Regions from separate parts of the Nocardia sp. NPDC051756 genome, predicted to be linked through region 3. Evidence: riboswitches for the same ligand, from Rfam matches in the RefSeq annotation. Region 3 holds a riboswitch; each other region holds the start of a gene.
The links. A riboswitch is a leader RNA that binds a small molecule or an ion and turns the genes downstream of it on or off. The one in region 3 is predicted to bind S-adenosylmethionine.
Positions count from the first base shown of each region.

Region 1: linked by a shared signal. The riboswitch ahead of AB0M22_RS28015 (2OG-Fe(II) oxygenase) and the one ahead of AB0M22_RS12175 (rhodanese-like domain-containing protein) in region 3 are both predicted to bind S-adenosylmethionine.
Region 2: linked by a shared signal. The riboswitch ahead of AB0M22_RS39860 (bifunctional o-acetylhomoserine/o-acetylserine sulfhydrylase) and the one ahead of AB0M22_RS12175 (rhodanese-like domain-containing protein) in region 3 are both predicted to bind S-adenosylmethionine.
Region 4: linked by a shared signal. The riboswitch ahead of AB0M22_RS43450 (amino acid ABC transporter permease) and the one ahead of AB0M22_RS12175 (rhodanese-like domain-containing protein) in region 3 are both predicted to bind S-adenosylmethionine.

Region 1 is NZ_JBFAYV010000006.1:415,136-422,618, reverse strand. Features, by position in the region: gene AB0M22_RS28050 (M64 family metallopeptidase) at 1-955, opposite strand, end outside; gene AB0M22_RS28045 (hypothetical protein) at 1,177-1,302, opposite strand; gene AB0M22_RS28040 (SDR family NAD(P)-dependent oxidoreductase) at 1,296-1,991, opposite strand; gene AB0M22_RS28035 (TetR/AcrR family transcriptional regulator) at 2,083-2,682, shown strand; gene mgrA (L-glyceraldehyde 3-phosphate reductase) at 2,723-3,766, shown strand; gene AB0M22_RS28025 (acyl-CoA dehydrogenase family protein) at 3,783-4,964, opposite strand; gene AB0M22_RS28020 (hypothetical protein) at 5,084-5,683, shown strand; SAM riboswitch class IV at 5,739-5,857, shown strand; gene AB0M22_RS28015 (2OG-Fe(II) oxygenase) at 6,011-6,784, shown strand; gene AB0M22_RS28010 (tRNA-dependent cyclodipeptide synthase) at 6,784-7,483, shown strand, end outside.
Region 2 is NZ_JBFAYV010000013.1:47,513-54,995, reverse strand. Features, by position in the region: gene AB0M22_RS39880 (NAD(P)-binding domain-containing protein) at 1-320, shown strand, start outside; gene AB0M22_RS39875 (NADP-dependent isocitrate dehydrogenase) at 422-1,639, opposite strand; gene AB0M22_RS39870 (MFS transporter) at 1,946-3,448, opposite strand; gene AB0M22_RS39865 (TetR family transcriptional regulator) at 3,576-4,295, shown strand; SAM riboswitch class IV at 4,347-4,457, shown strand; gene AB0M22_RS39860 (bifunctional o-acetylhomoserine/o-acetylserine sulfhydrylase) at 4,551-5,888, shown strand; gene AB0M22_RS39855 (homoserine O-acetyltransferase) at 5,927-7,045, shown strand; gene AB0M22_RS39850 (TetR/AcrR family transcriptional regulator) at 7,062-7,483, opposite strand, start outside.
Region 3 is NZ_JBFAYV010000003.1:116,669-124,151, forward strand. Features, by position in the region: gene AB0M22_RS12165 (hypothetical protein) at 1-595, shown strand, start outside; gene AB0M22_RS12170 (O-succinylhomoserine sulfhydrylase) at 620-1,834, opposite strand; gene AB0M22_RS12175 (rhodanese-like domain-containing protein) at 1,887-2,303, opposite strand; SAM riboswitch class IV at 2,318-2,434, opposite strand; gene AB0M22_RS12180 (hypothetical protein) at 2,498-2,944, opposite strand; gene AB0M22_RS12185 (FAD-dependent oxidoreductase) at 3,294-4,682, shown strand; gene AB0M22_RS12190 (amidohydrolase family protein) at 4,744-5,616, shown strand; gene AB0M22_RS12195 (hypothetical protein) at 5,865-6,296, shown strand; gene AB0M22_RS12200 (hypothetical protein) at 6,393-6,947, shown strand; gene AB0M22_RS12205 (class I SAM-dependent methyltransferase) at 6,973-7,483, shown strand, end outside.
Region 4 is NZ_JBFAYV010000018.1:35,443-42,925, forward strand. Features, by position in the region: gene AB0M22_RS43435 (DUF3153 domain-containing protein) at 12-758, shown strand; gene AB0M22_RS43440 (glycosyltransferase) at 728-1,897, shown strand; gene AB0M22_RS43445 (hypothetical protein) at 1,905-2,627, opposite strand; SAM riboswitch class I at 3,018-3,112, shown strand; gene AB0M22_RS43450 (amino acid ABC transporter permease) at 3,303-4,319, shown strand; gene AB0M22_RS43455 (amino acid ABC transporter ATP-binding protein) at 4,316-5,083, shown strand; gene AB0M22_RS43460 (ABC transporter substrate-binding protein) at 5,098-6,057, shown strand; gene AB0M22_RS43465 (LLM class flavin-dependent oxidoreductase) at 6,061-7,173, shown strand; gene AB0M22_RS43470 (ABC transporter substrate-binding protein) at 7,170-7,483, shown strand, end outside.

The DNA.
Region 1 (7,483 bases), on a different contig from region 3:
GTCGACTCGGCGGGCTCTTGCGCTCGATCGCGGTCTTCATCGCGTCCAACCCGATCAGGTTGAATTCACGGCCGAGGGAGCGCATCAACGAGTTGTCGGTGGGCCGGTAGACGCCGCGCTTGTAATAGACCGCACCCTCATAGGTGCCGACGACACCGCCGTCCGGGGACTGTTTGCCCAGGTACTGGTACCACTTCGTGCGGTTCTGCTGCATCTGCGCGCTGGTGTAGACCGAGGCGTTGGCCTCGCGCGGCTCGCGTCCGGTGTAGCGATCGTTGGGGTAGTCGTACTCGTCGGCCAGGCCACCCACCGAGTGCCCGAGCTCGTGCAGCACGATCTGTCCCGCCTGGGCGTTTCCGCCGGACGAGGTCGCCACCCCGCCGCCCGCGCCGCCGTACTTCGTGGTGTTGGCCAGCGCGATCACCTGATCGGCCTCGGGCGCCAGCCGGGCGTACTGCAACGCCTTGGTCTCGTTGACGCACAGCAGCCGTTCGGTGCCGCCACACCAGAAGGTCATGTCCAGCGCGGTGTTTCGCAGCGTGCCGCGCGGATCGTTGTCCACGCCGGACTGCTGGGACACCACGTTGACCGCCCAGACGTTGAACGAGTTCTTGTACGTCTTGAACGGCTCGACCTGGGTGATCTCGTTCCACCGGTTGACCGCGTGCTGCTTATAGGTGCCCAGTTGACTCGAGGTGTACCCATCACCGACGAACACCAGATCGAACCGCTGATTCGACGGCCCGGTCTGCTGGATCGCGATCACGTCCGCCTGCACCGCGGACCGCGGTGCAGGCGACTTGTCCGGTACCGGCGCGAGCACCCGGCTGATCGTGCCGTCCGGCGAGAACACTTCCCGTTCCTCGGTCGGCGCGGCCGATCCGACGGCGACCGACATTCCGGCAATGATGAACGCGCCGAGCATGATTGCGAACATGCGTCGTAACAAGGGCATGACGGAGCTCCTCGAGTGGTTCGCGAATTCGATCCGGACGGCGCGTGCCGATCTACGGTCGTGTCGAATTCCTAACCAAGGAACCACATTTGAGCAGCCAACTCGACTGAGGAATAACTGGGGAATACGGACAGCCCCGACCTGGGGTTACCGGGTCTTGAACGCCTTGCTCGACCACGTCGTCGAGGCCGGCCCCCGCACCAGAGGCGCGGCTGCTGGCCTCACTCGACCGCGCCCAGGTCGAGCAGCTCACCGATGGACTGCGCACGCTCCTGCTCGCCCTCGGCGACACGACCCTCACCTGACGCGAAAGCCAGTCGCGCCCAGGCCAATACCGCCGCTACCACGGGACGGTCTCGCCGTGGCGATCGAGGAACTGCAAGCCGGGTGCGCCGGCCTGCGCCTCCAGCACATCGACGACCGCCGGGATGCTCTCCTTGGGATCGAGCGGCGCGTCGGGCCCCCCGAGCCGGGTCTGGTTGTGGCCGGGATCGATGAGCAGCTTGGTCTGCCCGTCGTCGGCATTGCGCGTGGCGTAGCTGCGCATCAGCTGGTTGAGCGCGGCCTTGCTCGCCTTGTACAGCTCGTACCCTTCCTCGGTGTTCCGCGAAATGCTGCCCTGCTCAGAGGACATGACCGCCACGGTGCCACCGGGCGCGACCAGATCGCGCAGCGCCTCCACGGTGCGCAGCGGGCTCAGCGCGTTGGTGATCATCACCTCGGTGAACATGCCGGTCGGCACCTCGCCGATCGGCAGGTCGCCGCGGTCGATGGCGGCGTTGACGAAGCGCAGATCGAGTCGCGTGCCGGCCAGGCGCGCACGCAGTGCCGCCAGATCGTCGGCGCTGGTCATCTCCAGGGACTCGACCCACAACCGCCCGTGGGACGCATCGGCATTCGCTTGCAACTCGCCGCCGCCCTGCCGGGTGGTGGCGATGACTTGCCAACCGCGTCCGGCGAGTTCGCCGGCGAGCACGAGCCCCAGCCCACGGGAGGCCCCGATGACGAGGGCTTGACGGTTCGACGTATCGGACACAAAAACTCCGTTCAACTGCGGATATATTTTCTAGACTAGACGTTGCGTCTAGATTAACCCATCGCGGCCGCCGATGGGTATTGTGATTCGCATGCCAGCCACCAGCACGCCGTCGCCGCGACCTAGGTCCGGTCCTCGGCGCGACGAGGCCGCCCGCCTGGCCGTGTTGCATGCCGCGGACGATCTGCTCGTCGAGCACGGTTTCAGCGCACTGACCATCGAGGCCATCGCGCGCCGGGCCGGCGTCGCCAAGCAGACCATCTACCGCTGGTGGCCGTCGAAGGTCGAGATCCTGCTGGACACGATCATCGAGGACACCGGCAAACACCTGCCCGTTCCGACGGAAACGCCTACGGCGGAGAGCATTCGGGACTATCTGCGCGCCTTCGCGCGATTCCTCACCCACGACCCGGCCGGCAAGGTCCTGCTCGCGCTCATCGCCCAGGCGCAGCATGATCCCGGCACCGCCCAGAGTTTTCACGAGCGCTACCTCGGTCCGCGCCGCGCCCAGGAACGCGATCTGCTCGTGCGCGGCATCGAGGCCGGGCTGATCGCGCCGAGACTGAGCCCCGACGCCGCGCTCGACGCGCTCGTCGGCCCGATCGTCTATTGCGCCCTGACCGGCTCGCCGCTCCCCCGCGGCCTGGTGGACACGCTCGTCGAGGACCTGCTCCTGCCCCGCTCGAACTGACTGTCCGTACAACCGATTTCGCGAGGACGAGGAGGTCCGCATGACATACGTTCCGGAACCGACCAGGTACGGGGGCGCCATGGGCTACCGCCGCTCGGGCCGATCCGGGCTCGACCTGCCGCTGCTCTCGCTCGGCTTCTGGCACAACTTCGGCGACGATCGCCCCTACCTCGTCCAGCGCGAAATCGCGTTGCGCGCTTTCGATCTGGGCATCACGCACTTCGACCTGGCGAACAACTACGGGCCGCCATACGGCTCGGCGGAGATCAATGCCGGGCGCATCCTGCGCGAGGATCTCGCCGCCTATCGCGACGAACTCGTCATCTCGACCAAGGCCGGATGGGACATGTGGCCGGGGCCGTACGGGCAGGGCGGCGGGTCGCGCAAGTATGTGCTCGCCTCCCTCGATCAATCGCTGGGCCGGCTCGGACTCGACTACGTCGACATCTTCTACTCGCACCGGTTCGACCCGACGACGCCGCTGGAGGAGACCGCGGCCGCACTGAATACCGCTGTCCGCCAAGGGAAAGCCTTGTACGTCGGCATCTCCTCGTACACCGCGCAGGATTCCCTCACGATGGCGAGGCTGCTGCGCGAGCTGGGCACGCCGCTGCTCATCCACCAGCCGTCCTACTCGATGCTCAACCGCTGGATCGAGACCGAGGGTCTGCTCGACGCCGCCACCGAGGAGGGGTTCGGCGTCATCGGGTTCACCGCGCTCGCGCAGGGACTGCTCACCTCGAAGTACCTCGACGGCATCCCACCGGAATCCCGTGCCGCCCAGGACAAGTCGTTCCAGAACGAGCTGCTCACCCCCGAGATGATCGAACGGCTGCGCAAGCTCGACGCGCTCGCGGACAAGCGCGGGCAGACGCTGGCGCAACTGGCCCTGGCCTGGGCGCTGCGCGACGATCGGGTGACCTCGCTGGTGATCGGCGCGTCCACCACCGAACAGCTCGAGCAGAACGTCGCGGCGCTGGGCACGCTCGAATTCAGCGCCGGCGAACTGGCCGAGATCGACGCGCTGCTCGAGGACGACGGTGCGGTCGATCTGTGGCGGTCGGCACGGCAAGGCACGCTCTGAAAGGTGTTGCGAGGACTCAGATCGTCGGGTTCACCACGTCGATGCCGAGGGCGAGCTTGCCCGCGTGCTCGTGTTGCGTGTCGCGCAGATACAGGTGCTGGTTGAGCACGTTGATATCGCGCCAGAGCCGTTGGATCGGGCTCGACTCGTAGATCGCGCTCGCACCGGCGATCCGGAAGAGGTCGTCGACGGCGTCGCGGCAGGTGTTCGCGGCCCAGACCGCCTGCTGATGCAACTCGCTCCGGTCGGCAACCGGAAGCAGGCTCAGGTCGTCGCCGCGTAGCCGCCGGTCGACGTAGGTATCGAACACCGCCCGCGTGGACTCGCGGGCGGCCCGGATCGCGGCCTGTGCGCGTCCGACTGCCCGCTGGATCACCGGGTCCGCGGACGCCGGCTGGAACGTCGGCGGTCCGGCGCGCGTCGGCAGCACGGCGAGGACCTCGTCGAGCGCGTGCTCGGCGGTACCGACCGCGACCCCGGTGAACCCGGGCGCGAGCAGGCTGAACAGCGGAAGCCGATACTTCGCGTCCGCCAGCCGGCTGGGCGCGAGGAACGGAAAGGTCCGGCGCGCAGGCACATACACGTCGTCGAGCGCGAAACTCATCGAGCCCGTGCCGCGTAGGCCGGCCACATGCCAGTCGTCGATGATGCCGACGTCGTCGGCGGGCACGACGACCGAGACGAGTTCGGGCAGCCCGCCCGCTCCCACCTTCGGCGCGCCGTCCGCATCGAGCAGCACGGTGTTGGCCATAACCCAACCGGCATAACCGATTCCGCTGGCGAACGGCCAGCGCCCGGTCACCCGCAACCCGCCCTCGGTCGGCGTGCTGCGCCCGTTCGGACCGAACACCAGCGACATCGGCCCGATCCCCTCGGCCAACACCTCGTCGATGCCGTCGGCCGGCAACTTCGACGCCACGATGGCCGGTGTCGTCGCGCAGATGAACAGGCTCCACGCCGTGCTGGTATCCGCGTAGGCGACCGCCCGCACGATCTCGAACGCCTCGTCGACCCCGATCAGACCGCTGCCGCCGACACCGGTCGGGGTGAACACGCCCCACAGGCCCGCGGCCGAGATGGCGTCGACCACCTCGTCCGGGAGATCGCGGGCGTCCTCGGCCTTCTGGCTGTACTGCCGCGCGATGGGCGCGAGTTCGGTCACCGCACCGAGCGCGTCGTCCAGCGACCGAATGGTCATCAGCGAACTCCTTCATCGTCGGGCGCGCCGCGCCGGGCAGATTTCCGGTTCAGCCTCTCCCCTGCTCGATCGACAGCGAAAGCCCTGTTTTCACTCAACGGACCGAGGATTCTGAATCCGTGAAGATTTACGCCGATCGGGCTCCCGTCGCCGCCCGACAATTGGTCACGGATCTGCTGGTGGCGGCGTGGGTGTACGGCTCGATCAAGGCCGCGCTCTGGCTGCACGACCTGGTGCAGAAACTCGCCGTTCCCGGTCAGAAGCTGGAGGGCGCGGGCGGCGGCCTGGCCGACAGTCTCGGCGATGTCGGGCGCAAGGTCGGGCGGGTCCCGGTGGTCGGCGACGATCTGACCTCCCCGTTCGAACGCGCCGCCGGAGCGGCCCGCTCGATGGCCGAGGCCGGGCACGATCAGCAGGCGCTCACCAACGATCTGGCCATGGCCCTGGCGATCAGCCTGCTGATCGTCCCGCTCGGGCTCGTCCTGTTCGTCTGGCTACCGCTGCGCGTGCGCTGGATCCGCCGAGCCGCCGCGGCCGTGCGCCTGCGGACCGCGCCGGGCGGACGAGACCTGCTCGCCTTGCGCGCGCTCACCAATCAACCCCTGCGCACACTGGACCGGATCGACGCGGACGTGGTGGACGCGTGGCGGCGCGGCGACGACGATACGGTCCGCGCACTGGCCGCGCTGGAATTGCGCGGTCTCGGTCTACGTGCATAACTCAGCGCGATTCAAAAGCGTGACAACGCTTCTGGCGTGCGGAACTCTTGAGTCAGGTCAAGAGTGCCAGCGTCAAGTCCCCGGCTAGCTGGCCGGCAACCCTCCAACCGCGGCGGGGTGCCCCGGGTCAAGACCAGGCCGAGCCGCGTAATGCGGCCCGGGCAAGCGCGGGCTCCGTCGACATTCTGGAGCCCTCTCGAGAGATGGGGGTCGAGCCATGTCCGAAACCGCGAACTCCCCACTCACGCCTGGGCCTGTGCCCGGTCCATCGAGCGACAACCAGAGGGGATCGACATGACTACGGCCACGCCAGCTCTCGGAGACCGCGTGTTGGACACCACCAGGCAAGGATTCGACCACGCGTCGCTGACCGCGCTGTTGAACGGCGACGTGCACGCGGTCAGACTGGCCGGATTCGTCCGGCCCGACGCGCTCGATCACTTACGCCGGGCGTTCGTCGGCAGACAGGATCACGGGCCGCTGGCCACCGACCCGCAGTTCCGGCGGATCGGGCACGCGTTCTCCGAGACCAGCACCGAGGCCGGACGCGGCGCGTACTTCGACGAGGCCCGCCACAATATCGACCGGCTGCGCGATATCGCCTCGCCATATTCCTATCCGGCGGACGATGTTCGGCTGCTGCTGGACGAGATCTGGCCGGCCGGAGCGAGTTTGCTGCGGCGCAACGGGCAGGCGTTCTTCGCCGGGGTCGCGCGCTACCAGCTCGCGGGGGTGGATCTCGAGCCGCACACCGACAACGTGGGCCGAAACCTGCCCGAGGACTTCGAGATTCGGATCGTCCGCCAGCTCTCGGTCAACGTCTATCTCGACGTCCCGGACCGGGGCGGGGAATTGGAGATCTGGGACGACTATCCCGACGAAAGCGAGTATCGAGACCGCTCCGGCGACCGGGTCTACGGCATCGACCGCGCGGCCGTCGGCGAGCCCGCGCTGGTGATCACGCCGCAGGTCGGCGACGCGATCTTCATCGATCCGCGCCGGGTACACGCGGTCGCGCCGTCGCAGGATCGCCCGCGCATCACCATCGGGCTGTTCATCGGGGTCAGCGATCCGGCCGAGTCGTTGAAGGTGTGGAGCTGATGGCTACGACCACGCTGCTCTCCGCGTCCCACAAAGCCGCCTACGACCTGCGCTCGGACGGCATCACCACCGACGGACGGTCCACCGTGCTGCTGGTCAGCGTCGGCGCGGACTATCACGAGGGTGAAAAGCTCGCCGCCACCATCGATCTGATCAACCGGTCGAACTTCGGCCGCTGCGCGATCGCGGTCGCGGACACCCTGCAACGGCACAATCTCAGCGGCGGAACCGATATCGACCGGCACGCTCGGGCGCGTATCGCCGGCGACCAGTGGATCGCCCGCAATATCGGCTACCTGGACCAGATCGATTGCCCGACAAACATATTGCGCTGGGACTTCGCGCTGTCGCATCCGCGTTACGGCGATCTGTACGACGCGATCGAGCACGCCTACGAGACCGACGAACCGTATCGGCACGCGATCGACAGCACCATCGATCGGTTCATCGAACGACGGCTTTCCCGCGAGCCGGAGGTCGATCAAGAGTCGGTGCGGAAGTCGTGCCGCGCATACCTTTTGGAGGAATGCCCGATCATCATGCCGCTGTGGGCGCACGAGGGTTTCGACTACGTGATCTATCCGCAGAAGATCTCCGCCGCGATGGGGCGCACGCGGGAACTCTTCGTCGAGCCGGAGCACCCGGACCGGGTCGCGTGGTTGCCCTTGCGGTTCAAGAAGCGTAAGTCGGCGTCGAACA
Region 2 (7,483 bases), on a different contig from region 3:
CAATGCTCGGCGGCGAGCCGACCACCGCGCACCGGCTCACCGCCGAGTTCCTGGTGCCGTGGCTGCGCGCACTGCTCGACGTCCTGCCCACCCTGGCCGCCGAACTCGACGCGGACGAGTTCGCGCCGACGTTCGCGAGCATCGCGGAGATGGGTGCGGTGCTGGAGACGATCCGCGGCGTGAGCCGCGAGCAAGGCGTCCCCACCGACCTGCTCGATCCGATGCAGCGACTGCTGGCGGCCGGCGTGCAGCACGGACTCGGTGCGGACAACTTCACCCGCGCAGTGCGAGTGGTCCGCGACCACACGGTTCCGGCCTGACCGGAAAAACAGTCCGGGCACCCGTACCACCAAGTGGTGCGGGTGCCCGTAAGGTCATCCCCCGGCGCCGGATTCTGTTCCAGCGCCGGGTTGTTCGCTGGTCAGCGCAGGGCGCGGGCCAGGTTGGCGTCCAGGGCGCCGAGGAATTCCTCGGTGCTCAGGTAGCCCTGATCGCCACCGACGAGCGAGGCGAGGTCCTTGGTCATCTGGCCGCCTTCGACGGTCTTGATGACGACATCCTCGAGGGTCTGCGCGAAGCCGATGACCTCGGGGGTGTTGTCCAGCTTGCCGCGGTGCTCGAGCCCGCGCGTCCAGGCGAAGATCGACGCGATCGGGTTGGTGGAGGTCGGCTTGCCCTGCTGATGCTGGCGGTAGTGCCGGGTGACGGTGCCGTGCGCGGCCTCCGCCTCACAGGTCTTGCCGTCCGGGGTCAGCAGCACCGACGTCATCAGGCCGAGCGAGCCGAAGCCCTGCGCCACGGTGTCGGACTGCACGTCACCGTCGTAGTTCTTACAGGCCCAGACGTAGCCGCCCTCCCATTTCATGGAGGAGGCGACCATGTCGTCGATCAGGCGGTGCTCGTAGGTCAGGCCCGCCGCGTCGAACTGGGTCTTGAACTCGGCATCGAACACCTCCTGGAAGGTGTCCTTGAACATGCCGTCGTAGGCCTTGAGGATGGTGTTCTTCGTGGAGAGATACACCGGGTAGTTCTGCTGCAGGCCGTAGTTGAACGAGGCCCGCGCGAAATCGATGATCGAAGCCTTGAAGTTGTACATGCCCATGACGACGCCGCCGTCTTCCGGCATCTTCACGACTTCGTGCTGGATCGGCTCGCTGCCGTCCTCCGGCGTGAAGGTGATCGTGACCGAACCGGCCTGATACACCTTGAAGTCGGTGGCGCGGTACTGGTCGCCGAAGGCGTGACGGCCGATGATGATCGGCTTGGTCCAGCCCGGCACCAGGCGCGGGACATTGGAGATGATGATCGGCGCACGGAAAATGGTGCCGCCGAGGATGTTGCGGATGGTGCCGTTGGGCGACCGCCACATCTTCTTCAGGCCGAATTCCTCGACGCGTGCCTCATCCGGCGTGATGGTGGCGCACTTGACGCCGACGCCGTGGCGCTTGATCGCCTCGGCCGCGTCGACGGTGACCTGGTCGTCCGTCTTATCCCGGTACTCGATGCCCAGGTCGTAGTACTCGAGATTCACATCGAGATACGGGTGGATCAGCTTGTCCTTGATGAACTGCCAGATGATCCGGGTCATCTCGTCGCCGTCGAGTTCGACGACGGTACCTTCAACCTTGATTTTGGACATGGATCTTCGTGTCCTCCTAGGATGGTGCCCTCATTGCACGGCCAGGTGAACACGCTTGTGAGCGGACCCCAGCTGTTCCAACAGACAACGTATATGCCCCGCGTTGTCCGCGAGACGTGTGGTGCAAACAAGACAAGCGTACTGCTGCCGATGATCGTGGTGTGCGGGCAGCCCCCCGAGTGAGAAACCCCACGAACTTACTGGCTGGTAGGTCATTCTGCAATTCGCAGGTCACCCACGCAACGACCTCGGTCCGCGCAGCGCCGAGCTGGCGATACGCGGACCGAGGGGTGAAGCAGGAAAATTTCAGACGCCGACGTGGACCGGGCGCGCCCCGTCCTCGGAACCTTCGATGAGGTTCTCCGGCCGGTCCCGGATCATGAACGCGATCACCGGAACGGCGGCGAGGAAGAATCCGGCGCCGACGTAGAACGCCACGTCGTAACTGTGGATCGAGGCGCGAGCGATCAAGTTGTCGATCGTCGCGTGGCTCTCCGCGTAGGACTTGGCGGTCTGCACCGAGATGGTGGTCAGCAGGGCCGTGCCGACCGCGCCGCCGACCTGCTGCGCCGCGTTCAGCAGCGCACTGGCCACACCGGAGTCCGCCTCCTCGACCTGGTGCAGCGCGACGGTCTGCATGCCGACGAACAGCGGACCCATGCCGAGCGCGATCAGCACCTGCGCGGGCAGCACGCTGGCGGCGTAGCTGTCGCCGAAGCCGAGCTGGGCCAGCCACAGCAGGCCGAGCACGCCGAGCACGGCGCCGGCCACCATCAGCGGCCGCGGGCCGAGCTTCGGCAGCAGCGCACTGGTGACACCCGCGGAGATCGCGATGCCGGCCGGGAAGGGCAGGAACGCGAAGCCGGCCTTGAGCGAGGAGTAGCCCAGGGTGATCTGGAAGTAGTAGCTCAGGAACAGGAACATCGCGAACATGGCGATCGGCACCAGCAACGCCGCGAGGAACGCGCCGCCACGGTTGATCTCCCCCGGAATGTGCAGCGGCAACAGCGGATTCGCCGAGCGCCGTTCGATCACGACGAAGGCGATCAGCAGCGCGGCGCCGGCGATGAGCAGGCCGAGGGTGCTGCCGGAGAGCCAGCCGTCCTCGGCCGCGCGGCTGAAGCCGTAGACGATCGAGATCAGGCCGAGCGTCACGGTGACCGCGCCGGGCACGTCGTAGCCACCGGTCCGCGGCGCAGGCACGTCCTTGACCACCCAGGCCAGCGCGCCGACCAGGGCGAGCAGCGCGATCGGGGTATTCACCAGCAGGCACCAGCGCCACGAGGCGTACTCGGTGAGCGCGCCGCCGGCGATCAGGCCGAGCGCGGCGCCACCGGCAGAGATGCCGGCGAACACGCCGAACGCGGTGGCCCGCTCGCGCGCCTCGGTGAAGGTCACCGACAACAGCGACAACGCCGCGGGCGCGAGCAACGCCGCGAACGCACCCTGCAGCGCACGTCCGGCGAACATCTCCGCGCCGTTCTGCGCGAGACCGGCAAGTGCCGACGCGGCGGCGAAACCGACCAGGCCGACGATGAACATCCGGCGCCGGCCGAGGTAGTCGGCCAGCCGGCCGCCGAGCAGCAGCAGGCCGCCGAAGATCAGCGTGTAAGCGGTCAGCATCCACTGCTTGTTGCCGTCGCTGATGCCGAGATCCTGCTGGGCAAAGGGCAGCGAAATGGTCACGATGGTGGCGTCCAAGACCACCATGAGCTGGGCCAATGCGATCACGCCGAGGGCGAACCAGCGTGCCGAACTGCCTTGTTTCTGGGGAACTTCTACCGCTTGCGCAGTGTCGGTCACGGTCATCTCCTCGTCTTCGGAACTCGGTGGCTATCCTGTCAGTAGACGACATTTGGCGTCAAGCGAAAAATGTCGTGATGCGACATTTGGCGGTTACGGACACGAAAACACTAGGTTGCGTTAGGGTGGGAGCATGCTCGAGTCACCGACGCCGACGGGCGCGAGTGCCGCAGCGCAGACCCCTGCGAGCGCCGCGCCGCACGCCCATACCGGCCTGCGCGAACGCAAGAAGCAGCAGACCCGGCTGCGGATCATCGAGATCGGCCTGAACCTGTGCGACACACAGGGTTTCGACGCGACGACGGTCGAGCAGATCGCCAACGCCGCGGACGTCTCGCCGCGCACGATCAACCGGTATTTCGACAGTAAAGAGGACATCGTCCTCGGGCCGGTGCAGGACTTCGGCCAGGCCGTGGCGCAGACGCTGCGCGAACTGCCGGCCAGTGACAACGAACTGGAATCGCTGCGTACCGCGTTCTTGCAGGTGATCGACCGAGCCGTGCACGAACCCGGCGGCGGGCCGGTCTCCTTCCGGCAGTTCCAGCAGATGCAGCGGATCGTGCGCAGCAGTCCCGCGGTCAGCGCGCGCAGCATCGAGCACGCGGACAACAAGAACATCGCCATCGCCGCGGTGGTCGCCGAACGACTCGGCACCACGCCCTGCGCGCTGCCGGTGCGGCTGATCCTCGGCTCCTGGCAGCTCATCGGTCATCTCGCGATGGAATGCGGCGAGAGCATGTTCGACTACGACGATCTGCACGACGCCGCGACCGCGGGCCGCAACTCGTTCTGTGCGGCGTTCGACGAGTTCGTCCGGGTCTGCGGCGGCGCGCGGACCAGCACTTCCGGCTGAGTTCGCGGATAGGTTTCGGCCGTCGCGGGACGGCCGGTTATGATGCCCTCAGGTCATGAGTGCCAGCGCGAAGCCCCGGCTTGCTGGACGGCAACCCTCCAGCAGCGGTGGGGTGCTCCGGGTGATGACCGGGCTCTCGAAGGTCGAGAGCAAGCGCGCTTTCAGGAGGTTCCCGAAATGTGTTGTTGTCCTTCGCCCACATCCCGATAACCCTTGTAGTTCTGGCGAACAACCCTTTTCTTTGGAGCAAAGCTCATGAGTGATTCCACCGTGCCCGCGGCCGATATCGATCCCACCGCGCAGTGGTCCTTCGAGACCAAGCAGGTGCACGCGGGCCAGGCCCCCGACAGCACCACCGGCGCCCGGGCCCTGCCCATCTACCAGACCACCTCGTACGCCTTCCGCGACACCGATCACGCCGCGGCGCTGTTCGGGCTCGCCGAGCCGGGCAACATCTACACCCGGATCATGAACCCCACCCAGGACGTGGTCGAGCAGCGCGTCGCCGCGCTCGAAGGCGGCGTCGCGGCCCTGCTGCTGGCCTCCGGGCAGGCCGCGGAGACGTTCGCGATCCTGAACCTGGCGTCCGCCGGCGATCACATCGTGTCCAGCCCGCATCTCTACGGCGGCACCTACAACCTCTTCCACTACTCGCTGCCCAAGCTCGGCATCGAGGTGTCCTTCGTCGACGATCCCGACGACCTGGACCAGTGGCGGGCCGCGATTCGCCCGAACACCAAGGCGTTCTACGGCGAGACCATCGCCAACCCGAGCAGCGCCATCTTCGACATCCCCGGCATCTCCGCGATCGCGCACGAGGCCGGGCTGCCGCTCATCGTGGACAACACGGTGGCCACCCCGTATCTGATCCAGCCGCTGGCGCACGGCGCCGACATCGTCGTGCACTCGGCGACCAAGTACCTCGGCGGGCACGGCTCGGCGGTGGCCGGCGTGATCGTCGACGGCGGCAACTTCGACTGGACGGTGACCGACGCGCAAGGACAGCCGCGCTTCCCCGGCTTCACCACCCCGGACCCGAGCTACCACGGTGCGGTGTTCGCCGATCTCGGCGCGCCCGCCTTCGCGCTCAAGGCCCGCGTGCAGTTGCTGCGCGACCTCGGCTCGGCCATCTCGCCGTTCAACGCGTTCCTGATCAGCCAGGGCATCGAGACGCTGAGCCTGCGGGTCGAGCGGCACGTGGCCAACGCCAAGGCGGTCGCCGCATTCCTGACCGAGCAGCCGGAGGTCACCAAGGTGATCTACGCGGGTCTGCCGGACTCGCCGTGGTACGAGCGCGCGCAGCAGCTGGCGCCGAAGGGTCCCGGCGCGATCGTCGCCTTCGAGCTGCGCGGCGGTGTCGATGCGGGCAAGAAGTTCGTGGACGGATTAGCCCTGCACAGCCATGTGGCTAACATCGGAGATGTGCGCTCCCTCGTGATTCACCCCGCGTCGACCACACATTCGCAGCTGACGCCCGAAGAGCAACTGCTCGCCGGCGTCACTCCGGGTCTGGTCCGGTTGGCGGTGGGCATCGAGGGAATCGAGGACATCCTGAGCGACCTGCGGGCCGGTTTCGCGGCGGCGGCGACGTGACCTTGAGTACCGAACCGAGTTTCGCCCGTTCGTCCGGGGTGGCCCTGCCACCCCCGGACGGGCGGCTCGGCATCATCGCCGTCGGGGACGTCAAGCTGGAGAGCGGCGCGGTCATTCCGCAGGTCCATCTCGCGGTGCAGCGCTGGGGCGAGCTCTCCCCCACGCTGGACAACGTGGTGCTGGTCGAGCACGCGCTGACCGGTGACTCGCACGTGGTCGGTCACCCCGACGACATCCACCAGCTGCCCGGCTGGTGGGACGGGATGGTCGGACCTGGCTGTCCGCTGGACACCGACGAGTGGTGTGTGATCGCGACGAACGTGCTCGGCGGCTGCCAGGGCAGCACCGGGCCGTCGACCCTGGCGCCGGACGGAAAGCCTTGGGGCGCAAGGTTCCCGGAGATCTCCATCCGCGACCAGGTGGCTGCGGAAGAGGCGCTGGTTGACCTGCTCGGCATCGAGCGGCTGGCCGCCGTGGTCGGCGGGTCGATGGGCGGCATGCGGGTGCTGGAGTGGATGGTCGGCGCGCCGGACCGGGTCGGCTCCGCGCTGGTGCTGGCCGTCGGCGCGCGCGCCACCGCCGATCAGATCGGCACCCAGACCACCCAGATCGCGGCGATCAAGGCCGATCCGGACTGGCAGGGCGGCGACTATCACGACACCGACCGCGCGCCGATGACCGGCATGGGCATCGCCCGGCGCATCGCGCACCTGACCTACCGCACCGAGGACGAGCTGGATCACCGGTTCGAGAACGGCGCGCAGGGCGCCGAGGATCCGTGGCGCGGTGGCCGGTACGCGGTGCAGAGCTACCTGGACCATCAGGCCGACAAGCTGTGCGGGCGTTTCGATCCCGGCACCTACGTGCTGCTGACCGAGGCGATGAACCGGCACGACATCGGGCGTGGACGCGGCGGAGTGCGCGCGGCGCTGGCCGCTACGCCGGTGCCGTGCGTGGTCGGCGGCGTCGACTCCGATCGGCTGTACCCGCTGCGCACGCAGCAGGAACTCGCCGAGGGACTGCCGGGATGCGACGGGCTCGAGGTCGTGCACTCGCGCGACGGGCACGACGGGTTCCTCACCGAGGCGGCCGCGGTGTCCAAGCTGCTGACCGAGACGATGCGGCTAGCTCAGCAGAGCCGTCAGCCCACCAGCTGATATCTGGTCGGAAGCGCTACGCGCCAACGTCTTTCGGTGGTGCGCCGACCAATAGGCCGACGATGGCGTGCACGAAACCCTGGAGCCGTTCGCGCGGGTATTCGTCGGGCTCGCTGACCGCCAGCCGGCCGAGCATCTCGGCGACCTGGAGCAGCGAGTTGGTCAGCAGCGCGGAATCCACTCCGGCCCACCGGGGTTCGAGCGCGGTGCCGATGCGGACCAGCGCTTCGGCCTGATCGAAGATGCCCGCGCGCGAATTGCGCAGGGCCTCACGGTATTCGTCGGGCGCGTTGCCCGGCCCGGCCAGGATCAGTCGCCAGCGGGTCGGATTCTCCAGTGCCACACCGACGAACGCCTCGACCGTGGCCGAGGCCGCGACCACGGGGTCGGCGCCCATCAGGTCGGTCGGCAGGGTCTCGGCGACCTGTTCGAGGCCGC
Region 3 (7,483 bases):
GGCGCGCACTGTCATCGACTTGGCCCGGACGCTGCCGTTCGAACAAGCAGTCGTCATCGGGGACAGCGCCCTGCGACTCGAAAAGACAACCCGCGCCGGTTTGATCGAGCAGCTCGCACGCTATTCCGGGCCAGGCACTCCGGCGGCGCGACGAGTAGTCGACTTCGTGGACGGCCGCTCCGAGAGCCCCGGTGAATCGCGCAGCCGGGTCGCACTGCACGCGGCGCACTTCCCGAAACCAGAACTCCAGGCCCGCATCGTCACCCCCGATCACCGCTTCGTCGCCAGGGTCGACTTCCTGTTCCCCGAACTCGGCCTTGTCGGCGAATTCGACGGACTTGCGAAGTACCGCAGCCATTTACGCGGCTCCCGGCCGCCGGAAGACGTCGTCATCGCCGAAAAGGCCCGCGAGGACGCCCTGCGCGCGCTCGGCTGGCTCGTCGTCCGCTGGACCTGGCACGAACTCGGCACCACCACCTGGCTCACCCGCCTCACCCAAGCGGCCCGAATCGCCCGGTCCGCCCGCCGCACCGGCTACTGGCACCCGGAACCCACAGACCGTCCACACGTTTCACAGGGCATCAACCCTCTGTGAGACGTACGGACGGTCTGTGGGTTGCTAGCTCAGCGCGTGGTCGAGGTCGGAGAGGAGGTCCTCGACGTCTTCGAGGCCGACGGAGATGCGGACTACGCCGTCGGAGAGGCCGATGGTGGCTCGGCCTTCCGGGCCCATGGCGCGGTGGGTTGTGGTGGCGGGGTGGGTGATCAACGACTTGGCGTCGCCGAGGTTGTTCGAGATGTCGATGATGCGCAGGCGGTTGAGGACTTCGAAGGCGCGCTTCTTCGCCTCGTTCGCGGGCGCGTTCAGCTCGAAGGTGACCACGGTGCCGCCGGCACTCATCTGGCCGGTGGCCAGGTCGTGCTGCGGATGTGATTCCAGGAACGGGTATTTCACCCAGCTGACCGAGTTGTTGGTCTCCAGGAAGCGGGCGATGCGCAACGCGGATTCGGTCGAATGCCGCACCCGCAGCGGCATCGTCTCCAGACCCTTGAGCAGCGTCCACGCGTTGAACGGGCTCAGCGCCGGACCGGTATGGCGCATCAGCGTTTTCACCGGCCCGTCGATGTAATCTTTGGCGCCGAGGATCGCGCCGCCGAGCACCCGGCCCTGGCCGTCGATGTGCTTGGTACCCGAGTAGACGACCACGTCGGCACCCAGCTCGAAACCGCGTTGCAGCAAGGGCGTGGCAAAGACGTTGTCCAGCACCACCTTCGCGCCCGCGGCATGCGCGAGCTCGGTGACCCGGCGCACGTCGACCAGGGTCTGCATGGGGTTGGCCGGCGTCTCGAAGAACACCGCCTGGGTCGGCACCGACAGCGCCTGCTCCCACTGGTCCAGATCCTCGCCGTCGACGAAGACGGTCTCCACGCCCCAGCGCGGCAGGATCTCGTTGCACACCACGAAGCAGGACCCGAACAGGCTGCGCGCGGCCACAAGTCGATCACCGGCGCCGAGCAGCGCGCCCAGCGCGGTGAACACCGCGGACATCCCGCTCGCGGTCGCGAAGCAGGCCTCGGCGCCGTCGAGCAGCCGCATCCGCTCCTCGAACATGGCGACCGTCGGGTTGCCGTAACGGGAGTAGACGAAATGCTCGACGTCGCCCGTGAACGCGGCTTCGGCGGCCTCCGCGCTCTCGTAGACGAAGCCGGAGGTCAGATACAGCGCCTCGGAGGTTTCCTCGAAACCGGAGCGGCGCAACCCCCCTCGCACGCCGAGGGTCGCCGGGCCGACGCCCTCGGGCAGCGGCTTGTCGAACGCACCACCTGTGATCACGACTGCCTCCCGACAGAGCTCCGCGACAACGCGTCAACCGAACAGCACGTGCTCATGACTGCCGCCAGGGCAGGCCGAGGGCGCGCCAGCCGGCGCCGCCGCGATGTCCGTCCGCGTCGACCGGGCCCTCGAAGCCCTCGAGCACGTTGTACGAGGTGCCGAACCCGGCCTGGGTCGAGGCGATCGCCGCGCCGATCGAGCGCTGGCCCGAACGACAGAGGAAGATCACCGGAGCCTCCGGGTTGTGCCCGTCGAGCGCCGTGACCAGCTGCTCGGTGAACTCGCCGTTGCGCGTCCCGGTCGAATCGACCCACTCGATCAGTACCGTCGGGCGCTCGATCGAGCTGGTGTCGGGCACGCCGACGAACTTCCATTCGGCCTCGGTGCGCACGTCGACCAGGACGGCTTCGGGGTTGTCGCGCAACAGATCCCAAGCCTGCTGCGGGGTGATGTCACCGGCATAACTCATCTGGACCCTCCTAGAATCCGCACTTGCCACGCTCAGGTTTGACGCGCGGCCAGGTCGTCACCCGGAGCACCCCACCGCGGAGGAGGGTTGCCGACCAGTATTGCCGGGGCTTGACACTGGTTCTCATGACCTTCTGCTGAGATTGCCTGGACGAGGGTCACCCTGTCAAATGGCTGCTCACGGTATGAGAATGCTCAATTACAGACCAACCATTTGTCTCCCGAGCGGGTCAGATTCCAGGTGGAAGTCTGCTCGTCACCGTCGACCTTGGTGGTGACCGTTGCCTTCGCCCGATCGCCGTCGCGCTGCGGATCGACGAGTTTCGTGATTTCCACGGTCTTTCCGCCGCCGGAACGCCCGGCGAGTGGGGAGCGTTTCGGGTCGAAGCCCGCGCAGCCCGCACCAGGTGGGGGCACCAGGTCGGTGCTGTTGGACCCCTCGACGAAGTTGCGCACCGCGGCGGCGATCCGGTCGGAATCTGTGACATTTTTCTCAGCGGGCGACATGACCCCGCCGATGATGATCGCGCCGAGCACGATGACCGCGATCACGGCCGCGGCGACGAACGGTGCCACGGAACGCTTGTCGGTCTGGTCGACCGTGATGACTTCGTCCTCGGCGGGTGACTCCTGATCGCTCATACGACGATGATCCCTGGTCGGCGGGGATATCCGGTGCTCGCCCCCACCGCGGGCGAACGCGAGCGGCGAAGGTCGTCGCGCCGCGCGGGGATCAACGCCGCGCAATCGGGTAACCCGGACAGAACGCCCGGGGCGGCATCCATTCAGTTCACGCACCGCCGGGGGCCGCCTCGGCCGCCACGGATAGAATCGCGAGACTGCGGCCTGCTGTCATAGCCGCGACTGGGGTGGCCACGAGCCGACAACCTCAGTGTCCGCGCCGTCAGGTGCAACCAGCCAGCGCGTAACTTAGCCTAGGCTAAGGAAGACGCCGTTAATTTGTTCTCGACCATAAGGGTGCGCGTAAAAGATGACCGAACAGAGTGCAGCTGACCGCCCGCTCCGCATCGCCATCGTTGGCGCCGGGCCTGCGGGAATCTATGCCGCCGACGCCCTGATGAAGTCGGATGCCGAGGTGAGCATCGACCTGTTCGAGCGCATGCCCGCGCCGTTCGGGCTGATCCGCTACGGCGTCGCGCCGGACCACCCGCGGATCAAGGGCATCATCACCGCCCTGCACAAGGTGCTGGACAAGCCGCAGGTCCGCCTGCTCGGCAACATCGACTACGGCACCGACATCACCCTCGATGACCTGCGCACCTTCTACGACGCGGTGATCTTCTCCACCGGCGCCAACGCCGACCGCGCGCTCGGCATCCCCGGCATCGGCCTGGACGGCTCCTACGGCGCCGCCGACTTCGTCTCCTGGTACGACGGCCACCCGGACGTGCCGCGCACCTGGCCGCTGGACGCGGAGAAGGTCGCCGTGCTCGGCGTCGGCAATGTCGCGCTCGACGTGGCCCGCGTGCTGGCCAAGACCGGCGACGAGCTGCTGCCGACCGAGATCCCGCCGAACGTCTACGCCGGCCTCAAGGCCAACAAGGCGCTCGAGGTGCACGTGTTCGGCCGCCGCGGCCCGGCCCAGGCCAAGTTCACCCCGCTGGAACTGCGCGAGCTGGATCATTCGCCGACCATCGAGGTCATCGTCGATCCCGAGGACATCGACTACGACGAGGGCTCCGAGGCCGCGCGCCGGCACTCCAAGCAAGTCGACATGATCGCGAACACGCTCGAGCAGTGGGCGATTCGCGACGTCGGCAACCGCCCGCACAAGCTGTTCCTGCACTTCTTCGAGTCGCCCGCGGAGATCCTCGGCGAGGACGGCAAGGTCACCGGCCTGCGTACCGAGCGCACCCAGCTCGACGGCACCGGCAACGTCAAGGGCACCGGCACGTTCAAGGAATGGGACGTGCAGGCGGTCTACCGCGCGGTCGGCTACCTGTCGCAGAACCTGACCAACCTGCCGTTCGACGACCAGGCAGGCACCGTGCCCAACGAGGCGGGCCGGGTGATCGGCGACGAGAACGCCGACGGCGCCGACCGTTACGTCCCGGCCACCTACGTCACCGGCTGGATCAAGCGCGGCCCGGTCGGCCTCATCGGCCACACCAAGGGCGACGCCAACGAGACCGTGGCCTGCCTGCTCGACGACAGCGCGAACTTCACCCCGGCCGCCCAGCCGGAGCTGGACGCGGTCACCGAGTTCCTGGAGAGCAAGGGCATTCCGTTCACCACCTGGCAGGGCTGGTACCGCCTGGACGCGCACGAGCGCTCGCTCGGCGAGCCCGAGGGCCGCGAGCGGGTCAAGGTCGTCGAGCGCGAGGACATGCTGCGCGCGAGCGAGCCGCACAAGGTCTGATCGACCCGGGTTTGTTACCTCCACGACAGCAGAAAAACTCGCACTGAGGCATTCTGTACAGGTGTTCGATGCCCATCTCCACATCTTCGATCCGCGGTTCCCGCGGTTCGAGAACGAGGGCTACCTGCCCGGCCCGTTCACCATCGCCGACTATCGAAAGCGCATGTCCCGCTTCGACGTCGGCGGCGGAGCCGTGGTCAGCGGGTCGTTCCAGGGCACCGATCAGACGTACCTGAGGGCGGCCCTCGCCGAGCTCGGCGAGGGCTGGGTCGGGGTCACCCGGCTCGACCTGGACGCCACCGACGACGAGATCCTCGAACTGGACCGGATCGGCGTGCGCGGGCTGCGGTTCAACCTCAAGCGGGCCGCCGCCGACATCACCGGCATGACGTTGCAGGCGCTGCGGGCGCACGAGCTGGTCGGCTGGCACGTCGAGGTGTACATCGACGGCCAGATGCTCGCGTCGTTGCAGCCGGTGATCTCGAAACTTCCGGTCTTCTGCATCGACCACCTAGGCATGTCCGACGAGGGCCTGCCCTACCTGCTGGATCTGGTGGATCGCGGCGCGCGGGTCAAGGCGACCGGGTTCGGGCGGGTCGCGCTGAGCGTGCCGGACACCCTGCGGCGCATTCACGCGGTCAACCCGGAAGCCCTGATGTTCGGCACCGACCTGCCCGGCACCCGCGCGGGCCGCCCCTTCCAGGACTCCGACGTCGACCTCATCTGCGACGTGGTCGGCACCGACATGTTCGCCGTCCTGGAAGACAACGCCCGCGCGTTCTACCGCCTCCCCGCCCGGCTCCGCCCCCTACCGGCCGACCCGACCCCCACGCTGCCCTTGACACACACCGACCAGCCGACGCTGCCCATCCGCCGCGATGCCCTTCCCAAAGCCGATGCGGCAGACACCATCCCGTTTCCGGTCATCGAGTAGATCGTTCGCCAAAGGCTTTCGGTTGTCCTCCGAATATCCGACATTATTCGATTTCCCTCGCCGGTACACTCGATATACCGGAGGGGGTCCCATTGTCAGCGAATCACAGACCGAGTCTGGCACTCCATCGCGCGAACTCCTTTGTGCGCAGCACAATAGCGGCCGTCCGGTCTGAAAAATTCTTAGATAGGCTCATAATCCGCGCGCGAGCCTCGGCCAGAGCCGAAGTCGACAGGTTGCCGCTACGCGTGTACTTCGCACGGGCGATGGACGGCGAACCACGCGACGGCATCTTGCAGACGGCGGCAGTCGTGCGCAAAGAACTGCGATTTATCGATGCCGAGATGATCGACCCGTTCACGGCTTCCGAGCTTCCCGCACGGGACGAATGCACGGACTCGGTTGAATTTGCCAACCGCATCGTTCCCGATGATCTAGCCCTCCTGGCCACGGCAGACGCAATTCTGATGGACATGACAATTCCGGACCGAAATTACATCGGTTGCTCGTGCGAGCTGACCTACGCACATATCATGAATATTCCGGTCTTTACGTATGTGGGCGACACGGGATACGAGAAGCGCAGTTGGCTGATTTATCATGCAACCGTTGTTACCAAAACACGAAGTCAATGCCTGGATGCTCTCCACACGTGGGGCGCAACATCCATATCGACCTGATATTCACGATCGAGGTTTCACATGTCCACTGCAGACTGCTTTCTCTGCGAAATACCACGAAGCATTCCGACGCAGCTGCCTCGGCATGATCGACCGTTGGCCGCAGTGCCAGGAACAGGGTATGCGATTCCCGCGCTCGGGGCGCTGGCACCCGGTCACCTCCTGGTAGTTCCGGAGCGGCACTGGTTCTCCACCAGTTCCATCTCGGTCAGCGCAACCGCGTTCGCGGCTTTCGTCCTGGAAGTGCTGGGCCGGGTTGAATCATATTACGGCCCGGCGACGATATTCGAGCACGGCGCGTGTGCGCTGCAGATCCGCCGTTCAGCCTGCGTGACACACGCCCACCTGCAGATACTTCCCGGCAAATATGCGCTGCACACCGTAGCGGACACGGTACCGCGGTGCTCATTCAGCTCGATCGCCGATTTCATCGGATCCGGTGTCGAACAGCGGGGTTATCTGATGTACCAAGAGCCGGGCGACAGCGTCAGCTACATACCGGATCCGGCCGTGTCACAACTGGTCCGACGTCACGTGGCCGCACAGGTCGGACGACCGACGGAGTGGGACTACCTAGTATTTCAAAATCACGACACAATTGCCGACACGATTCGGAATCTCTCCAGTTTGAAGGATGTACCTGTCGGCTGACCTCGGAAGGTTTAGCATGTCGTCCATGCCGATGGGACATGTTGTCACACAGCTCGACATATGGGACGAGTGGCACGCGGAGCGCGATATCTACGGGCGAGGTCGTTCGCAACAAAAACTAACCAATATGCTAATCGAGGCATTGAGCCCGCTACCAGGGAAGAGCATCCTCGAGCTCGGTTGCGGCCAGGGGCGGGACGCCATACTGTTCGCCGAAAATGGCGCAAAGGTTTACGCATCAGATATTTCCGAAGTTGCCATAGCAAAATCTCAGAAAAATGCCCTGTCCGCCGGCGTGAACATACTGTTCGATCGACACGATATGAGCGAAGGGCAGCTCCCCGAGTTCAGCATAAGCCAATTCGACGGAGTCTTTTGCCACCTCTCATTACATTATTTCACGCAATCCGTGACCGCGCTACTGTTCAAGGAAATCGCCCGGTCGACGCGAAGCGGTGGATTTCTGGCATTCATGGTTAAATCCACCAAGGATCCCTCTTTCGGCCTCGGCGAACAGTTGGAAGACAACATGTTTC
Region 4 (7,483 bases), on a different contig from region 3:
CCGTCACCACGATGCCCGATGCCCCGGTACTACCGTCGCCGCGGACCCGCCGCCTTGGCGTGCGCGTCGCCGCGGCCGTTCTGCTTGCGGCATTGCTGGCGCCCGTCCTCGCGGGTTGCCTGCGGGTGCAGGTGTCGATGGGTGTTTCGTCCAACGACCGCGTCTCCGGGCGGATCGTCGCCGCGGTGGTGCCCGCCGAACCCAATGACAAGGGCCCGCAGCTGAAGGCGCCGGACTCGCTCGCCGCGAAGGTCCGGGTGGAGTCCTATTCCCAGGACGGGTACGTCGGCAGTCAGGTGTTCTTCGAGGACATGTCGTTCGGCGAGGTCGGCCAGCTCGGCCAGCTGTCCGAGCAAACCCAGGGCATGTTCCAACTGCAATTCCAGCGGGCCGGCGACCTGGTCAGCCTGACCGGGCGGGTCGACCTGAAATCCGTGCCGCCGCACGGCTCCGACGTGCAGTTCACCATCGCCTTCCCCGCCCGCGTGGCCAAGACCAACGGCAACCGCGAGGGCGACAACATCGTGTCCTGGAAGCTGCCCGCCGGCGACGTCTCCACGCTGCGCGCGGAGGTCAGCTACGCCGACCCGAACACCCGCTCGTTCGCCGGCTGGGCCGGCATCGTCGGCGGCATCACCCTCGCCGTCGCCGCCATCATCGCGGCCATGGCCTACATGGACCGCAACCCGCCCGCGCCGGGCGCGCCCACCGGCCTCTCCTGGAGCCGGTGGTGGAAATCGGTCAAGCAGAACCGCTGAATTCCGTTCGGCTGAGCGCGGTTCGGGCCGGCACCGGGATCGCGGTGCTGGGCGCGGGGATCGCGCTCGGCAACCGAATCACGGTGCGCCAGTTGGCGAATACCGCGACCAGCGTGATCGAGCCGGTCGCGGTATGTGTACCGGCCCGGGACGAGGCCGCGCGGCTACCCGGGCTGATCGCGGATCTGCGGGCGCAGCGTGGGGTCGCGCGGATGAGTGTCGTGATTCTCGATGACGCGTCGAGCGATGACACCTTCGCTGCCGCGATCGATGCCGCCGGCGATGATCCGCGAATCACGGTGTTGCGCAACGACACCGAACCCCCGTCGGGCTGGACCGGTAAAGCCGCCGCGTGTGCGCGATTGGCCGATTCGGTGGTCGCGCCCGTTCTGGTCTTCGTGGACGCGGATGTCCGGCTGGCGCCTGGCGCGATTGCAGCGGCGGTCACCGAACTGCGGAAGCGCCGGGTCGCGTTGGTGTCTCCGTGGCCGAGGCAACGGGCCGAGTCGGTGACCGAGGCCTTGGTGCAGCCGTTGCTGGCTTGGTCGTGGGCGGCGACGCTACCGATCGCGCTGGCCAACCGGAGCCTGCGGCCGTCGACTTCCGTTGCCTGCGGCCAGTTTCTGGTTTTCGACACCGCCGCTTATCGCGCCATCGGCGGGCACGCCGCGGTGGCCGCCAGCGTGACCGAAGACCTCGACATCGCCCGAATACTGCGCCGCGCAGGCCAACCCACCGTGTTGGTCGCCGCGGGGCGCATGGCGAGCACTCGAATGTACGAGAGCACTGCCGAACTAGACGCCGGTTACACCCGCTGGCTGTGGTCCGCGTACGGCGGCACCATGGCGGGCGGCGCGGCCGTGGGAACGGTTGCCGCCCTGGCCTATTGGGTTCCACCGCTGGCGGCTCTCCTGGGCCGAGGCGCTGTGCGCCGCACAGGGGTGCTCGGCTATGCGGCGGCCGTCTCCGGCAGACTGCTGGCGCGCTCACTCGAAACCCGCACGCTCGGCGCTGCCGATGTCCTTGCGGCGCTGGCGCATCCGTTCTCGGTGGCCGCCTATTCGACGCTCTGGGCACGCTCCCAGCGCGCCCGACGACGGGGCACCCTGCGCTGGAAAGACCGCGCGCTCAACGCATAACGACCGCCTACGGAACCTCGGTGATCCCCACCGTCGGCAGGAAGAAGCAGGACTTACCACCGTTCTCGACGGTGCCGAAGACCGCCGCGAGCACGGTGCCCTGCCCGGTATCGACCGGCACGGCCCGCACCCCACCCATCGGGAGGGCGGCGAAGAAGAAGTCCTGGATCGCGCGTTCGGCGATGGGGCGCAGCGCGATCGGCACCTCGGCCGGGATCATCGCGCGCAGGATGGTGGACAGCGGGCCCATCGACGCGAGTCCGCCGCGCCCGCTGGTCACGTTCAACCAGGCCACCTGCATGCCGGTAGTGTCCGGTCCGTCCTGGTTCAAGCCGTACGGGACGAAGGTGAACATGGTCTGCCCCGCCTTCACGGCGGACAGGTCGAGTCCGGGGATGGTGACCGAGGTCTTCGGCCACGGCCCCGGCACCGCGCCGGCCACGGCCGGGGCGAGACCAAGGGAGTTGCCGTTGAGGCAGTACGCGGCCGCGGTCGGATAGAGGAACGGCTGCATGCCGAAGGCGCGGAGGCCGTCGATCGCGGCGTTGTAGACGCCGAACAGGTCGCCGGGCGCGACGGCGCCATTCTGCCCGGAACGGTCGGTGACCACCGGCGGGACCGGAGCGGCAGGGGGCGTCGGGGCCGCGCCCGCGGTCGGGGCCGCGAGCGCCAGCGCGACCGAGCAGGTCGCGACAGCGGACAATACGGTCAGACGGCGCACTACGGCCACGGAGACCTCTTCTCATCGTCGACGCAATCGAAGGCTGACGGTACTCCGGCAAACGCGCTGAACTGGCTTTATTGCCTGCGGCAAGCTATCGGCGTGTCCCCAGGGCCGCGACCGCAACGCCTGGTTTTGTGGGGTCCGCACTCCGCGGCCTCCGGTTGCCCGTATGCTGCTTCCCGGCGGAGCCGCCCGAGTACGTGAGCGCCCGCACTGCGAAAGTCGACCGGCACCGATCAGACTGCGCCAGCGCATATCCGGCTATCCGACCTACCCGGCAAACCGGGCCGCGGCAAGATCTACGCTCACGGTGATTGCTTCCCTTGTCTAAGGGTTCCCCTGCTGGGCATGATAATTCGGCTCGACCCTGGCATCGTCCGATGTCCGGATCGGCGACAACCATCCAGAGCGACCGAGAGACCTGGCTCGTCGACGTCGCAGCAACCCCCCGGTTCACCGGGTGCGGGTGCTTCCGCCGGGACCGATGGAGGAGAACCGAAGTGCGAACCGCTGCTGCCCGTGGCACCCGTTGGGGCCGTCGACATATCGATCAATGCAAGGTGACATCCGCGAGCTGTCGGGGCTGACCCGCAGCCAGGCTGTTGCACCCGTCGCTGGCCGGGTGGTGTGACCGCGGCCCGATGTGGCGCGGTCTCGTTCGTTCTTCCGAAGGACCACGACATGAGTGCATCCGTTGCACCCGATGCCGTCGACAAGGCCGCCGTCCGATCCGAACCCGTGCTCGACCCGGTACCGGACGAATCCGCCGCGACAACGGCGGATCCCGCGCCGAAGGTGGCCAAGCAATGGCACCCGTGGCGCTGGGTGATCAGCGCCGTCGCGCTCATCCTGCTGGCCCAGTTCGTCCACGGCCTGGTCACCAATCCCGGGTGGGACTGGCCGACGTTCGCGAAGTACATCACCGCGAAGTCGGTGCTGGCCTCGCTGAAGGTGACGCTGGAGCTCACCGCTTGGGGCACCGCGCTCGGCTTCCTGCTCGGCACCGCGCTGGCTATCGCGCGGCTGTCGAACAATCCGGTGCTGCGGGTGATCTCGTGGTGCTACATCTGGGCGTTCCGGTCGATTCCGCTCATCGTGCAGCTGCTGTTCTGGTTCAACATCGCCTACCTGTACAACACGCTCTCGGTCGGAATCCCGTTCGGCCCCGCGTTTTTCACCTTCGAGGTGAACGGCGTGATCAGCGGGTTCACCGCGGCGGTGATCGGGCTCGCGCTGCATCAGGCGGCGTACTCGGCCGAGATCATCCGCGCGGGCATCATCTCCGTCGACGCCGGTCAGCTGGAAGCGGCTGCCGCGCTGGGCATTCCGAAGGTGCGCCAGTTCCGCTCCATCGTGGTCCCGCAGGCCATGCGCTCGATCCTGCCCAACGCGACCAACGAGGTGATCAGCCTGTTCAAGGGCACCTCGATCGTGTCGGTGATGGCGATCGCCGAGCTGTTCTACCAGGTCCAGGTGATCTACGGGCGTAACGGCCGGGTGGTGCCGCTGCTGCTGGTCGCCACCGCCTGGTACATCGTGCTCACCACCATTCTCTCGGTGGCGCAGTACTACATCGAGCGCCACTACGCCAAGGGCACGCAGCGCACGCCACCGCCGTCGCCCACCCAGCGGGCCTGGCAGAAGCTGCGCGAGATCGCCGATTCCGGTTCCACCGCACCGCGAGGAGCGACCCGATGAGCACCGAACTCGCCGTCGAGGTCCGCGGCGTCCGCAAATCCTATGGCGCGCAGGAGGTCTTGCGCGGCGTCGACCTGAGCGTGCGCTCCGGCGAGGTGGTCACGGTGATCGGCCCGTCCGGTTCGGGCAAGTCCACGCTGCTGCGGGTGGTCAATCACCTGGAGTCGCTGGACGCGGGAACCGTGCACATCGACGGTGAGCTGATCGGATATCGGCTGCGCCGCAACACCTTGCACGCGCTGCCCGACCGCGAGGTGCGCAAGCAGCGCTCCCGCATCGGGTTCGTCTTCCAGCAGTTCAACCTGTTCCCGCATCTGACCGTGCTCGACAACGTCACCATCGCACCGCTTTCCGCGCAACGGCGCGACCGCAAAGAGGTCGAGGCCGAGGCGCGGGTGCTGCTGGACCGGGTCGGCATCGGTGAGCTGGCCGACGCCTACCCGCGCCGGCTCTCCGGCGGGCAGCAGCAGCGCGTCGCGATCGCGCGGGCACTTGCCCTGCGCCCCCGCGTGATCCTGTTCGACGAGCCCACCTCCGCGCTGGACCCCGAACTGGTCGGCGAGGTCCTGGACGTGATCCGCGACCTCGCGCACGGCGGCACCGCACTGGTGATCGTCACCCACGAGATCGGCTTCGCCCGCGAAATCGCCGACACCGTGGTGTTTCTCGATGCCGGCGCGATCGTCGAACAGGGGCCGCCCGAGGTCGTCCTCGACCATCCCGAACACCCGCGCACCCGCGCCTTCCTTTCCCGAGTCCGTTGATGAACAGGTATCCGATGAAGCTCTCCGCCCTGGCCACCGCCGCCGCGACCGCGGTCGTACTGCTGGCCACCGGCTGCACCGATCCCGAAGCGGAGTCCGCGGCCCAGCCCGCCGGTGCGATCACCTTCGACCTCTCCGCCGCCCAGACCGGCCGGGTGCGCGCCGCCAAGGTGGACAGCATCGCCGCCGAGGTGCCGCAGGCCATTCGCGATCGCGGCACCCTGGTGGTGACCGGCGCTTCCGGCACCGCGCCGCCGCTGCGCTTCTATGCCAACGACGACAAGACCGTGGTCGGCTCCGAGGTCGATTTCGCCTCGCTGGTCGCCGACGTGCTCGGCCTGAAACTCGCTGTGCAGGTGGCGGATTGGTCGCAGAACTTCGTGCGCATCGATTCCGGTGAGGTGGACGCGTTCATCTCCAACGTGACGGTGACCGAGGAGCGCAAGGAGAAGTACGACTTCGCCACCTACCGCAACGACACCGTCGCGCTCGAGGTGCCCAAGCAGAGCACCCTCGACTACAAGGACCGCAAGAGCCTGGCGGGCAAGCGAATCGGCGTCGGCACCGGCACCAACCAGGAGCAGTTGCTGGTGAAGTGGAACGAGCAGAATCGCGCGGACGGCTTGGCGCCCATCGACATCGCCTACTTCCAGCAGACCAGCGACTACTACCTGGCGCTGGCCTCACAACGGCTCGACGCCTACATCGGCCCGAACCCGACCGCGATCTATCACTCGGCCACCGCGAACCAGACCAAGATCCTGGCCACCTTCTCCGGCGCGGGCGATGCGCTGCAAGGCGAGATCGCGGTGCTCACCAAGAAGAACAACGGGCTGATCACCGCCGTCCAGCACGCGCTGAACTACGCCATCGAGCACGGCACCTACCAGCAGGTGATCGATCGGTGGGGCCTGAAGACCGAGCAGGTCACCGAGTCGCGGGTCAACCCGCCCGGACTACCGAAGCAGCGGTGAGACATGAAATTCCTACTCTTCACCCTCGTCACCCGGGTGCCGGACCCGAGCACCGGCCGGCTGCCCGGCACCCGAGAACGACTGCTCAATGTCGTCGAACAGGCAAGGCTCGCCGAGGATCTCGGCTACGACGGCTTCGCCGTCGGTGAGCGGCACGAGGATCCGTTCCTGTCCGCCGCACCGCCGGTGATCCTCAGCCACATTGCCGCCGTCACGTCTCGCATCACGCTGTTCACCGCGGTCACCACGCTGAGCCTGCTCGATCCGGTGCGCGCCTTCGAGGACTACTCGACGCTGGACAACCTGTCCGGCGGGCGGCTGGAGCTGATCATCGGCAAGGGCAACGGGGCCGCACAGGCCGAGCTGTTCCACGTCACCACCGACGACCAGTGGGACCGCAATCGCGAAGGCTACGACCTGTTCCGGGCGCTCTGGGACAGCGACAGCGTCACCTGGTCGGGCCGGTTCCGGCCGGAGTTGAAGGACGCCAAGGCACTGCCGCGGCCGTGGCAGCCGAAGATCCGGATCTGGCACGGCAGTGCGACCAGCCGGGATTCGGTGGAACTCGCCGCGCGCCACGGTGATCCGCTGTTCTCGGCGAATGTGACCAACCCGATCGAGCCGTATGCCGAACTGGTTCGCCACTACCGGGAGCGCTGGGAGTTCTACGGGCACAACCCCGCCGACGCGCTGGTCGGCGCGGGCACGGCGGGCTTCCATGTGGCCCGCAGTTCGCAGCAGGCTCAGGAGACGTACCGGCCGATCTTCGAGGCGCGACTCGCGTTGGCGCGCAAGCTCGGCCTGCCGGTGGTGTTCGAGACCCTGGACGACTTCGTCACGCGCAGTTCGGCTCTGGTCGGCAGCCCGGAGCAGGTGATCGACAAGGTCGGCCGGCAGCACGAGCAGTTCGGCCACGAGGTGATCCACCTGTCCGCCGAGCGCGACGGCCGCCCCGAGCTCGACTACCTGGACAGCCTCGCGCTGTTCCAGACCGAGGTGGCGCCGGAGCTGCGCCGCCGAATTCCCAGCCGCCCGTTGGCCACCGGCGCCGATACCGCCGAGCTCGACCCGCGCGACGAACCCGTCCGCGCCGAAACTTCTGGAGTTACCTCGTGATTCGCACCCGCCACCGAATCGTCGCGCTGGCCGGCGCCCTCGCGGCCGCCACCGCCGTGACCGCCTGCGGCGCCGATTCGGCCGCACCCGGCGGCGACGCCGGACCGCCCAAGCCGGGCGGCACCCTGCGCTACGGCCTGTCGCAGGCGCCGACCTGCTCGGATCCCGCGCAGTCGGGCACCAACCAAACCCTGTATGTGACAAGACAGATCGTCGATTCGCTTACCGACCAGGACCCGAAGACCGGTGAGCTGAAGCCGTGGCTCGCGCAGAGCTGGGAGGTCACCCCGGACGCGAAGGTGTTCACCTT